Regions from separate parts of the Ochrobactrum sp. EDr1-4 genome, predicted to be linked through region 1. Evidence: predicted binding sites of a transcription regulator. Region 1 holds the regulator's gene; the other holds the start of a gene.
What was found. The regulator PhoB, encoded in region 1, activates phosphate uptake and scavenging genes when phosphate is short. The targets are predictions, from matches to a motif close to TGTCATNNANCTGTCAT.
Positions count from the first base shown of each region.

Region 2: a site for PhoB is predicted at 1,459-1,475, ahead of ACOZHT_RS13425 (DUF3419 family protein). Genes of this name have one in related genera too.

Region 1 is NZ_JBLZOF010000001.1:1,041,822-1,047,216, reverse strand. It holds gene pstC (phosphate ABC transporter permease subunit PstC) at 1-517, shown strand, start outside; gene pstA (phosphate ABC transporter permease PstA) at 517-1,833, shown strand; gene pstB (phosphate ABC transporter ATP-binding protein PstB) at 1,896-2,669, shown strand; gene phoU (phosphate signaling complex protein PhoU) at 2,739-3,461, shown strand; gene phoB (phosphate regulon transcriptional regulator PhoB) at 3,582-4,268, shown strand; gene ACOZHT_RS05135 (cell wall hydrolase) at 4,903-5,395, shown strand, end outside.
Region 2 is NZ_JBLZOF010000003.1:486,179-491,573, reverse strand. It holds gene ACOZHT_RS13430 (class I SAM-dependent methyltransferase) at 1-147, opposite strand, end outside; gene ACOZHT_RS13425 (DUF3419 family protein) at 149-1,384, opposite strand; gene ACOZHT_RS13420 (hypothetical protein) at 1,742-1,945, shown strand; gene ACOZHT_RS13415 (hypothetical protein) at 2,042-2,479, shown strand; gene ACOZHT_RS13410 (DnaJ family molecular chaperone) at 2,569-3,279, shown strand; gene ACOZHT_RS13405 (N-acetylmuramoyl-L-alanine amidase) at 3,276-4,082, shown strand; gene ACOZHT_RS13400 (lytic transglycosylase domain-containing protein) at 4,403-5,077, shown strand; RNA gene rnpB (RNase P RNA component class A) at 5,228-5,395, shown strand, end outside.

The DNA of each region.
Region 1 (5,395 bases):
TGGACCGTTCCTGCGTGATCTCTCGATGGCAATCGCTGGTGGTCAGGGCTTCATCATGGCGCAGAGCGTGCTGACTGCCGGTCTCGTCATGGGCGTGATGTTGATCCCGTTTGTGTCGTCGCTATCCGATGACATTATCACGGCGGTTCCTGGATCGCTGCGTGATGGCTCGTTGGGCCTTGGCGCAACGCGTTCGGAAACAATCAAGCGTGTTGTTCTGCCAGCTGCACTTCCGGGCATTGTCGGCGCACTTCTGATGACAGCTTCCCGTGCGATCGGTGAAACCATGATCGTGGTGCTTGCAGCCGGTGTTGCCGCTCGTCTTTCTGCCAATCCGTTTGAAGCGATGACGACGATTACTGTCAAAATCGTCAGTCAGCTGACAGGCGATCTTGAATTTGACTCGCCACAGACACTTGTTGCTTTTGCGCTGGGTCTTACGCTTTTCGTCCTGACGCTGATCATGAACATCTTTGCGCTCTACATCGTTCGCAAGTACCGGGAGCAGTACGAATAATGACCGATTCAACATTGAATGCCGGCACTGCTGTGGCAAAGCCAGAGCGCCGTGATATCGGGATCAAGCGTCGCTACGCTGCTGAACGTCGCTTCCGTCTCTATGGCGTCGTTGCCATTGCGATCGGTGTGTTCTTCCTTTGCGCACTTTTGTTCTCGGTCTTCTCCAAAGGCTATACGGCTTTCGGACAGACAACGATCTATTTGCCAGTCAAACTTGAAGCGAGCGTCATCGATCCGGGCAACAAGCTTGCGACCGATCCAAATGTGCTGATCACTGCCAACTATCCGCTTCTGGTGCGCAATGCTCTGGCTGAAAAGCTCGGTGTTGCAACCACGGATCGCGCAGAAATGCGTGAAGTTGGACGTTTCTTCTCGGATGGTGTGCGTGTTCAGCTTCGCCAGATGGTGATGGATAATCCGTCGCTGATTGGTACGACGCAGACGGTTCCTGTTCTCGCTGCTGCTGATATTGATTCTGCCTATAAGGGCCAGATCGATTTTGCAGTCCCGGAAGCAAACCGCAAGGTTTCCGATCGCCAGTTTGAGTGGATCAAAACACTGACCAATGAAGGCATCATGAGCGAGGCCTTCAACTGGGGCTTGTTCACCAATGGCGCTTCCAGCCGTCCTGAAACTTCGGGTCTCGGTGTTGCACTGGTCGGTTCGTTCTACATGATGATGATCGTGCTGGTTCTCGCACTGCCTATCGGTGTGGCCGCTTCGATCTATCTTGAAGAATATGCCAAGAAGAACCGCCTCACGGATATTATCGAAGTCAACATCAACAATCTTGCTGCTGTTCCGTCGATTGTGTTTGGTCTGCTTGGTCTTGCTGTCTTCATCAACTTCTTCAACCTGCCGCGTTCAGCTTCGCTTGTCGGTGGTTTGGTTCTGACGCTGATGACGCTTCCGACCATCATCATCGCGACACGTTCGGCACTTCGCGCAGTTCCACCGTCGATCCGTGCGGCAGCGCTGGGACTTGGTGCATCGAAAACACAGATGGTTTTCCATCATGTGTTGCCGCTAGCAGCACCGGGCATTCTGACCGGAACGATTATCGGCCTTGCGCAGGCGCTTGGTGAAACTGCACCGCTGCTTCTGATTGGTATGGTGGCCTTCGTTGCCAATATGCCTGCAACCCCGATGGACCCTGCAACGGCTTTGCCAGTGCAGATCTTTATGTGGGCCAATGAAGCCGAACGTGCCTTTGTGGAACGGACATCAGGCGCTATTATCGTCCTGCTCCTGTTCCTAGCCGTCATGAACATCTTAGCAATTATTCTGCGCCGCCGCTTTGAGCGCCGCTGGTAAACGGGAGAGAAATGATGAATCTTATGACAGAACGATCTCTCGAAAAAGCCGTAGGAGACAAAATGAACGCCAACGCTCCATCCATTAAAATGCGTGGCGACAAAGTCTGCGTGTTCTATGGCGAAAAACAGGCTTTGTTTGAAGTCGATCTCGACGTGCCGGAAAAGATGGTGACAGCGCTGATCGGTCCTTCGGGCTGTGGCAAGTCGACCTTCCTGCGTTCGCTGAACCGCATGAACGACACGATTGAAGGCTGCCGCATCGTTGGCAACATCACGCTCGATAATGAAGACATCTACGATCCAAAGATCGACGTTGTTGAACTGCGTGCACGTGTTGGCATGGTGTTCCAGAAGCCAAACCCATTTCCGAAGACGATCTTTGAAAACGTGGCTTATGGCCCGCGCATTCATGGCCTCGCACGTAACAAGACTGATCTTGAAGAAATCGTTGTCACAAGCTTGAAGAAGGCCAGCCTTTTTGAAGAAGTGAAAGATCGTCTTCACGATGCAGGCACCGGTCTTTCCGGTGGTCAGCAGCAGCGCCTGTGCATTGCACGCGCGATTGCCGTCAGTCCTGAAGTGATCCTGATGGATGAGCCTTGTTCGGCACTCGATCCGATTGCAACGGCAAAGGTTGAGGAACTGATCGACGAGTTGCGTCAGAACTACACCATCGTCATCGTGACTCACTCGATGCAGCAGGCTGCTCGTGTGTCGCAGCGCACAGCGATGTTCCACCTTGGTAATCTGGTGGAAGTCGGTGATACCGATGTGATGTTCACGGCACCGACCGAGAAGCGCACGCAGGACTATATCACTGGTCGTTTTGGCTAACCAATATTTCAGCAAAAGCAGGAGCCGATTGCGGTTCCGCTTCCTGCGTTTTTAATCGAGAGGTCTATGATGGCGTCCCAGCATACTGTTAGCGCATACGACGAAGAACTTCAGTTCCTGACCCACAAGATCGCCGAAATGGGCGGTCATGCGGAGCGCATGGTTGAGCAGTCGGTTGCAGCGATTGTGAATGCCGATAACGCACTGGCACAGCGCGTCATCTCCGACGATCTTATCCTCGATGCAAGCGAGCGCGAGATTGACGACAAGGCCGTCATGATTATCGCAAAGCGTCAGCCAATGGCTGTTGATCTGCGTGAAATCATCGGATCAATCCGCATTTCCGCTGATCTGGAACGCGTGGGCGATCTTGGCAAGAACATCGCGAAGCGCGTTGCAGCCGTTTCAGAATCCCGCCAGCCGGGCAAGCTTTATCGTGGTCTCGAAACCCTCGCTGAACTGGCACTGACACAGTTGAAAGACGTGCTCGACGCCTATGCAACGCGTTCGGTGCAGCAGATCAATATCGTTCGCGACCGTGATGACGAAATTGACTCGATGTACACCTCGCTGTTCCGCGAGTTGCTCACCTATATGATGGAAGATCCGCGCAACATTTCAGCCTGCACGCATCTTCTGTTCTGCGCGAAGAATATCGAGCGCATTGGCGATCACGCAACCAACATTGCTGAGACCGTCTATTACATCGTGACCGGCCTGCAGATGCCTGCGGAACGCCCGAAAGAAGACCTGAGCCACGGTATTGTCGTGGACGAGGCGCGTAAATCCTGATGAGATTTGCGCCGTATGATCGCGGCGCAAATTATTCGCATATGTAAGAAAACGCGGCGGCACGCGGCTGAACGGGGGAGTTGCATGTGCCGCCACGCTTAACTCAATAGGAAACACTGCATGTCACAGGCACCTAAGATTGCTGTGGTTGAAGACGAAGAAGCGCTGAGTGTGTTGTTGCGCTATAATCTTGAAGCCGAAGGCTATCACGTCGATACGATCTTGCGTGGCGATGAAGCCGAGATTGCACTGCGTGAAAACGTGCCGGATCTTCTCATTCTCGACTGGATGCTACCGGGTGTGTCGGGCATTGAACTTTGCCGCCGTCTGCGTCAGTGGCCGGAAACCGAACGTCTTCCGGTAATTATGCTGACTGCGCGTGGCGAAGAAAGCGAACGTGTTCGCGGCCTGAGCGTTGGTGCCGACGATTATGTGGTCAAACCGTTCTCGACCCCTGAACTGCTTGCGCGTGTTAAAGCCATGCTGCGCCGTGCCAATCCAAGTGTTCTGTCGCATGTGCTTAAAGTCGGCGAACTTGTGCTCGACCGTCAGCAGCACCGCGTTTATCGCAAAGAAAAAGAAATTCGTCTTGGACCGACAGAGTTCCGCCTGCTTGAATATTTCATGATGTCGCCGGGCCGCGTTTTCTCGCGTAGCCAGTTGCTTGATGGCGTATGGGGACCGGATATCTACGTCGATGATCGCACGGTCGACGTGCATGTCGGACGCCTGCGCAAGGCGATCAATTTGGGGCGCATGCTCGATCCGATCCGCACTGTGCGCGGTGCTGGCTATTCTTTCGGCTAGTCATCAGAGTTCATTTCACGCGTTAAGAATGGCCCGTTGCTCAAAAGGCATCGGGCCATTTTTGTTGCAAATTTCCAAATTCCGATTCGTGTTGTTGATGAAAATCCGTTCCATATCGGCTCGTATCACACGATGTTACAGTTCATTTCAAAGATTTGACTGAAACTGGACATGATGCTCGTGAGAGACGCATGTTCTGATTATTTCAGCGCCAATTTCTATGTCTTAGCAGGATTTTACAGCAGTCATGAATTAAGGCAGCTCTATGGTGCGCGCTGCATTGCAATTGAATCGCGTGTAATCAATACCTTATAAGATTTAAGTGGTTGCGTTAACGATTTGTTAATAATTTAGAACGGCTTAGCTCAGGTTATTGGCCAAAGATTCGACGTGTTGAGTCTCTCGGTTTCAATATGGCTGTGAATTTGAAATATGATTTTTTGCCTTGTTTTTGCCGAAAAATTCTTAATTCTTGCACTCTAAGAAGATTAGCAGAACGTTTGAATTTTAATTTTCGTTCGATTTGGCTTGAACGCCAGCCTGATTTTGCAGCGCCTTGGTGGCGCTTTAAAAGCGGAAGCAGACTGGATCAGTTAAGGGTCGTAATGATGCGCCTAATTAAGAGATTGAGCCGTTGACGCGCGCTCGTAAATGGAAACTGCCGGTTATTCTCGGTTTGCTCGTGGCACCTTTTCTGGTGACGGGCTGCACGACAACTGGTGGTACGAGCAAGACCAAGACCGAAAAGACAGCGGCTGTAAGCCACGTTAAGTCGGTCAATGGCGTGAAGACTTTCACTTACACCGCGAGAGATCGCGAATGCCTCCAGCGCGCGATGTTTTTTGAATCAAACCGTTCAAGCCCTGATGGTTTGATGGCTGTCGGTACTGTGGTGATGAACCGCCTCGCATCGGGCAGCTACCCCGATACAATTTGTGGTGTGGTTGGGCAGAAAAACCAGTTTGCACCGGGCGTTTTGACCCGCAAGATGAATTCCAACGCTTTGCCAGATGTTCAAGCAGCTGCTGATGCAGTTCTTAAAGGCAAGCGTCATCCATCTTTGAAGAACTCGATGTTCTTCCATACTGCAGGGCTCAAATTCCCTTACAACAATATGCATTATGTGC
Region 2 (5,395 bases), on a different contig from region 1:
AGGGACGTTCAGGCCAGCAATCATCGTATCCCGCCCGAGAAGATAATATTTGCGCGTCGCATCGTAGAAATATCTTTGGTGACGATAAACGCGGTCCATCAGGCTGGCGTGGTCTACGCCGCTGCTATGTTTTTGATGAACGCTCATACTATGCGTCTTTCAGAACATAGAGGTGAAAGCCGCCATAAATAGAAGAGCGGTCGCGGTCATGCAAAGCACGAGATTGATCAGCGCGATAATCCCAATGGTCGAGTATTGAGGGATCAACCCGGCCCGACAACAGACTTGGCTCAGCTGCCGTGCGGAAGATGACGCGTGCACCGGGCGCTGCTGTGCGTGTGATCTCGCTCCAGAGCGCGTTGAGCTGTGCGTCATTCATCCAGTCTTGAGCGTCGAGAAGAATATAGCGATCCACCGATGAAGCAGGCTTTTTGGCGAGAAACTCCGTGTAATTCGCATTTCGAACACTCATGCGATCAACGCGTGCACGCACAGTGTCGAAGTTAGCGCGCGAGAGGTAGGGCGGCAGCGGGCCGGTCTCATCGTCGTTACTATATCCTCGGCCAAATGCCTGCCATGCGAAATAGTTTTCATTCAGCGGGAACGCACAGGCGAGTTTCTCAAGTCGCGCGCGAAGAACGAATGCCATATCGCCATTTCCGGCTGTCGCTAAAGCATCATATTGCTGTGGCGGAATGCCGAGGCCGAAAAGCGATGACTTGCGCGCTGTGGCCCAGCGCACCATGCGCTTTTCAAATAAAGGTGCCAGAGCTGTGTCGAAGAACGTGCGCTGTTCTTCCATCGTGCGCGCTTTTAGAATGTCGCGTGGATCAATTCCATAAAGACGGGCAACGCGATGGCCCATACCAATGAAGACGCCCAACAGACCATGGCGGTATAGATCGCGGGAGAAAATCGAGATGCGCTGGCGGCCGCTCCATTTGCGCTTTTCCCAATAGGCCCGGCTTTCGCTGTCGAGATGTGGTTGGATGAAGCGCTGATAGGCCGCAAGATTGGCCTTGTCATCGGCTTTCCCATAGAAGCGGTAGAAACTCGCATAATCCGGCAAATGCTTTAAAGCGCCGAGTTTAAGCCTGTTGAATGCAACGTGGGCGCTGTTCAGATCAACCGCTTCGACCGAAGCCGGATCAGCAGTCAGATAAGAAAGCGCGTTGCAACCGCCTGACGCTATTGTCACGATGCGATGGCCGGGTTCAATGGCAAGCGCTGCCATGTCGACCTCTGGGTCTTCCCAAATTTGCGGATAGACCAGCCCTTTGAATAGCCAAGCAAAGAGTCTTTCGGAAACACCGTCTTTTGAGAGCGCGTTGTTTTGAGTGACCGCGCGCTTGAGGATCGTATCGTTGGCGCTTTGCTTTTTCATGCCATGTTCCCCGTTCTTTTAGCGCCAAATCACTGGCGAATCCGGATTTGTTTGGCTGAGTTAAACATTGTCGGGTAACAGGCGCGTGACGCAGAAAGTTATGGTTAGCACTTTGTTATTATGGCGGTTTGTTACCGCTCGTAAGACTATTTGAGAGAACCTTTCCGCATGCTCGCCGTTTTCTAACGTGATGTTGGCGTCGTCAAACAGATCGCTTGGAAATAGCTATGGGGACAAAAGCGTGATGTGACGAATGTCTTTTCGAGGTGATTGGCCGCTAAACCGGTCACGCACAATAAATCAGAAAGCGTTGGCTATATCCCCGCAACGCTTCAATTTAGGGTAAGGAGAGCCACCGTGAAGAAGTTTTTGATTGCTTCAGTTGCTGCCGTATCGTTTTTAGGTCTTGCAGCTTGTAGCGACAATTCAAAAGACACCAGCAATGCTCCGGCTGCACCAGCGCCTGAAGCGCCAGCCGCGCCTTCTAACAATACGACAACGACCCCTGCTACCCCTGCGCCTTCGACGCCGGGTACAACAGGTACGCCACCTGCAAACTAAATTGCAGTTAGGTTTACGTGAATGCCCATGGCATTCGCTGGTTTCAGATGGCGGTCCGGTTTCGGGCCGCTATTTGCCTCGAAAGGAGCAGAACTGGTGACAAATTCTGCGATTGTTGAAAACAAAGATGAGATGAGCGCGTTTTCGGAGTTTAAACGTCGTCTTTCTTCGGTTATGGCTTTTGTCATGAGCCGTAATTTCTTGTTTTTGATTTCCGCTGTTGTTCTTGTTGCACTTGCTGCTTGCGGTAAGGGTAGTGACGATACGAACGCAGTATCCGCTCAGCCAGAGCAAGAAACCTCCACTCCTGCGCAAGCCGCGCAAGAGCAGGATGGCCCTAATCTGATTAAGGCCTTGGAAGATAATTCTGGTGTGATGACACCAGAACAGCAGGCTGCAGCTGTTCAACGTGCCCGCAGCAATGCAGAAGCCGCAGCCAAAGCAGTTGGGCAAAACGAACAACAGGCTCAAGCTGCAGGTGAAGCTGCTGCAAGTTCCGCGCAGCGTTCTTTTTCAGAACGTCAGTCCCAATAACTATTTTGTTTATTGCTAAATTATTGTTTTTTCGTCGATTGTTACGTGTTGATGTTTCCAGCCTTTACGTAATTCTATAGAAACGATTCATGTCGATCTGGGTTCAAATCGGTGATTTCTTCACCTCTATAACGCTCAGCGCTATTTCTAGCGTGATTGAAGCTGTGCGAACAGTTTTCGAAGGCGATGCAGACACGCGCAGACGTGTTGCATTTTCCATCGCCATGATCGCGCTTTCCGCCAAAATGGCTAAAGCAGATGGTGTTGTGACACAGGACGAGTTTCGCGCGTTCCAAAGGATTTTCTCCGTACCAGAAGAAGAGCATGCGCACGTTGTGCGCCTCTATAATCTCGCACAGCAGGATGTCGCCGGTTATGAGAGCTATGCACGTCAGCTTGCGGGGCTTTGTCGCGAAGGCGATGAGAATTGTCACCTGTTAGAAGATATTCTCGATGGGCTGTTCCATATAGCGACCGCAGATGGCTATGTGCATGAAAAGGAAATGGCGTTCCTGTCGAATGTTGCCGAAATTTTTGGCTATGACGAAGAAGGCTTTGACCGCATCGCTTTGCGGCATGTCAGTCGCGGCGAGGGCGATCCCTTTGCCATTCTTGGACTGAAACGTGGTGTTTCATTTGAAGAAGCGCGCAAAAAATATCGTGCGCTGGTCAAAGAGCATCATCCGGACAGACTTGTTGCGGAGGGGCTTCCGCTGGAATTCATTAATATTGCAAATGCGCGCCTCGCTGCGATCAACAGCGCTTGGGCCAGTGTAGTGAAACAACTGGAGGCCGCATGAGTGGTTCAGTTATCAAACCGTCAGATGACTTAGCAGCGCTCGCGTTGGAGAAGCCGGATTATCCGACCGCTACTATTGATGCCTCGCCGAACTTCGGTATTCGCAAGGATGGCAAAACGCCGACTTATCTGATCCTGCACTATACGGGGTTGGAGACAGCAGAGGAGGCACTTGAGGTTCTCAAGTCTCCTGAACGGGAAGTCTCGGCACATTATTTGGTTCATGAAGATGGACGTGTTGTGCAGATGGTGTCTGAAAAGGCGCGCGCATGGCATGCGGGTAATAGCTTTTGGAAAGGCGAGACCGATATTAATTCGGCTTCTATCGGCATTGAGATCGTCAATCCAGGCAATCTGGAAAACTATCCACCATTCGCTGAACAGCAAATCGCGGCGGTTATCGAATTGTGCCGCAGCATTTGTTCGCGCTACGAAATCCGTCCCGAAAACGTGCTTGCGCATTCAGACATAGCACCAGAGCGCAAGACCGATCCGGGGCACAACTTCCCATGGAAGCAACTGCATGAGGCAGGCATTGGCCATTACATTGAGCCAACGCCGATACGCGGCGGTCGTTTTCTCGCACGCGGCGAACAAGGCCAGCCAGTCGAGGCTTTGCAATCGATGCTTGCGCTTTACGGATACAAAATTGAGATCAATGGTGCGTTCGATGAGGCCACTGAGATCGTGATTAAGGCCTTTCAGCGGCATTTTCGGACACAAAATGTGGATGGTGTAGCCGATGTATCTACTATAGATACCCTCTACAGGCTTATTTTTTCGCTGCAAAATGTTACCGCGTGAGCATCGCTATTTTTTAGGGTGTTCCACGACCAATATTTCATATTTCTGTAGCAATTTCATTAAATTAGACCGGAAGTCGTGCTGATTGCTGATCTTTTTCCACTCATGCGCGCATCACGAAATGTGACAGCGTTTATTACAACCTGTAAGACTATTTTACTTCCCCTACCAATCTTCGGCTGCATTTCCCCATCACATGATCTGCCATTCCCGGCGGTGATGAGCGTGTGAAATGCTTGTTGAGCGGGACCATAAATAAAACGGCAATGCTGCCCCCAAGACCAGCAAAGCCCCATAAAAACGATCCAAGACGGTAGGTTATGAAGTCAAAATTTGTAGTTGTTTGCGCCCTCATTGGCGCCATGAGTTCTTTTGGTCTAAATTCTGCAATGAGTGCGCCGGTAAACGAGCCAACCAATCTCGCAGACCTTCTGAAAGCCCGTGCACAGAACAAGGCTGTGGAAGCCAACAAGTCAGAAAAGGCTTCGCGTTCCGCCCGCACAGAAACGAAGCAGACGGCTAAGAAGGCCTCTGTTATCACCAAGCGCGCAGCGCCCGCTGCAAAGAGCGCAAAGCGTTCCAAGGCTCGTGCAGACGCATCAAAGACTGCACAGGTTGGCGGTAAGGCTTACTCGCAGATCATCAATCGTTACGCATCAACCTATGGCGTTCCATCTTCGCTGGCGCATGCTGTTGTTCGTCATGAGAGCAACTTTCAGCCAAATGTGCGCGGTGCAGCGGGTGAAATTGGTCTCATGCAGATCAAGCTCTCGACCGCTCGCGGTCTTGGCTACACGGGTTCGGCAAAAGGTCTTTATGAGCCTTCGACCAATATTCAGTTTGGCATGAAATATCTTGCACAAGCCCAGAAGCTTGGTGGCGGCAGCACTTGCGGCACGATCCTCAAGTATAATGCCGGTCATGGCGCAAAGCGTATGAACCCAACATCTGCAAAATATTGCAGCTCGGTTAAGTCTTATATGGCTGGTCTGTAACATCTGAATTCATGTTATCGGTCGCGTAGAGTTTCAGGCCGATGATGTGATTGATAAGCCGGTAGCGTGTTCGCTGCCGGCTTTTTTGTTGTGTGGAGATTTTTTCGAAACACGGTTCCCACTTTGTCCGATCATGCTATATACGCGCCGTCAGTCGGTCGGGCAGCCGCGCTTGTCATATGTCGAAAGACGGCAGGTGAGGAAAGTCCGGGCTCCATGGAAATACGATGCCGGGTAACGCCCGGCGGGGGCGACCCTAGGGATAGTGCCACAGAAAGTAAACCGCCCCGTCTTCCGTACCGCTTGTCTAAGCGGCAG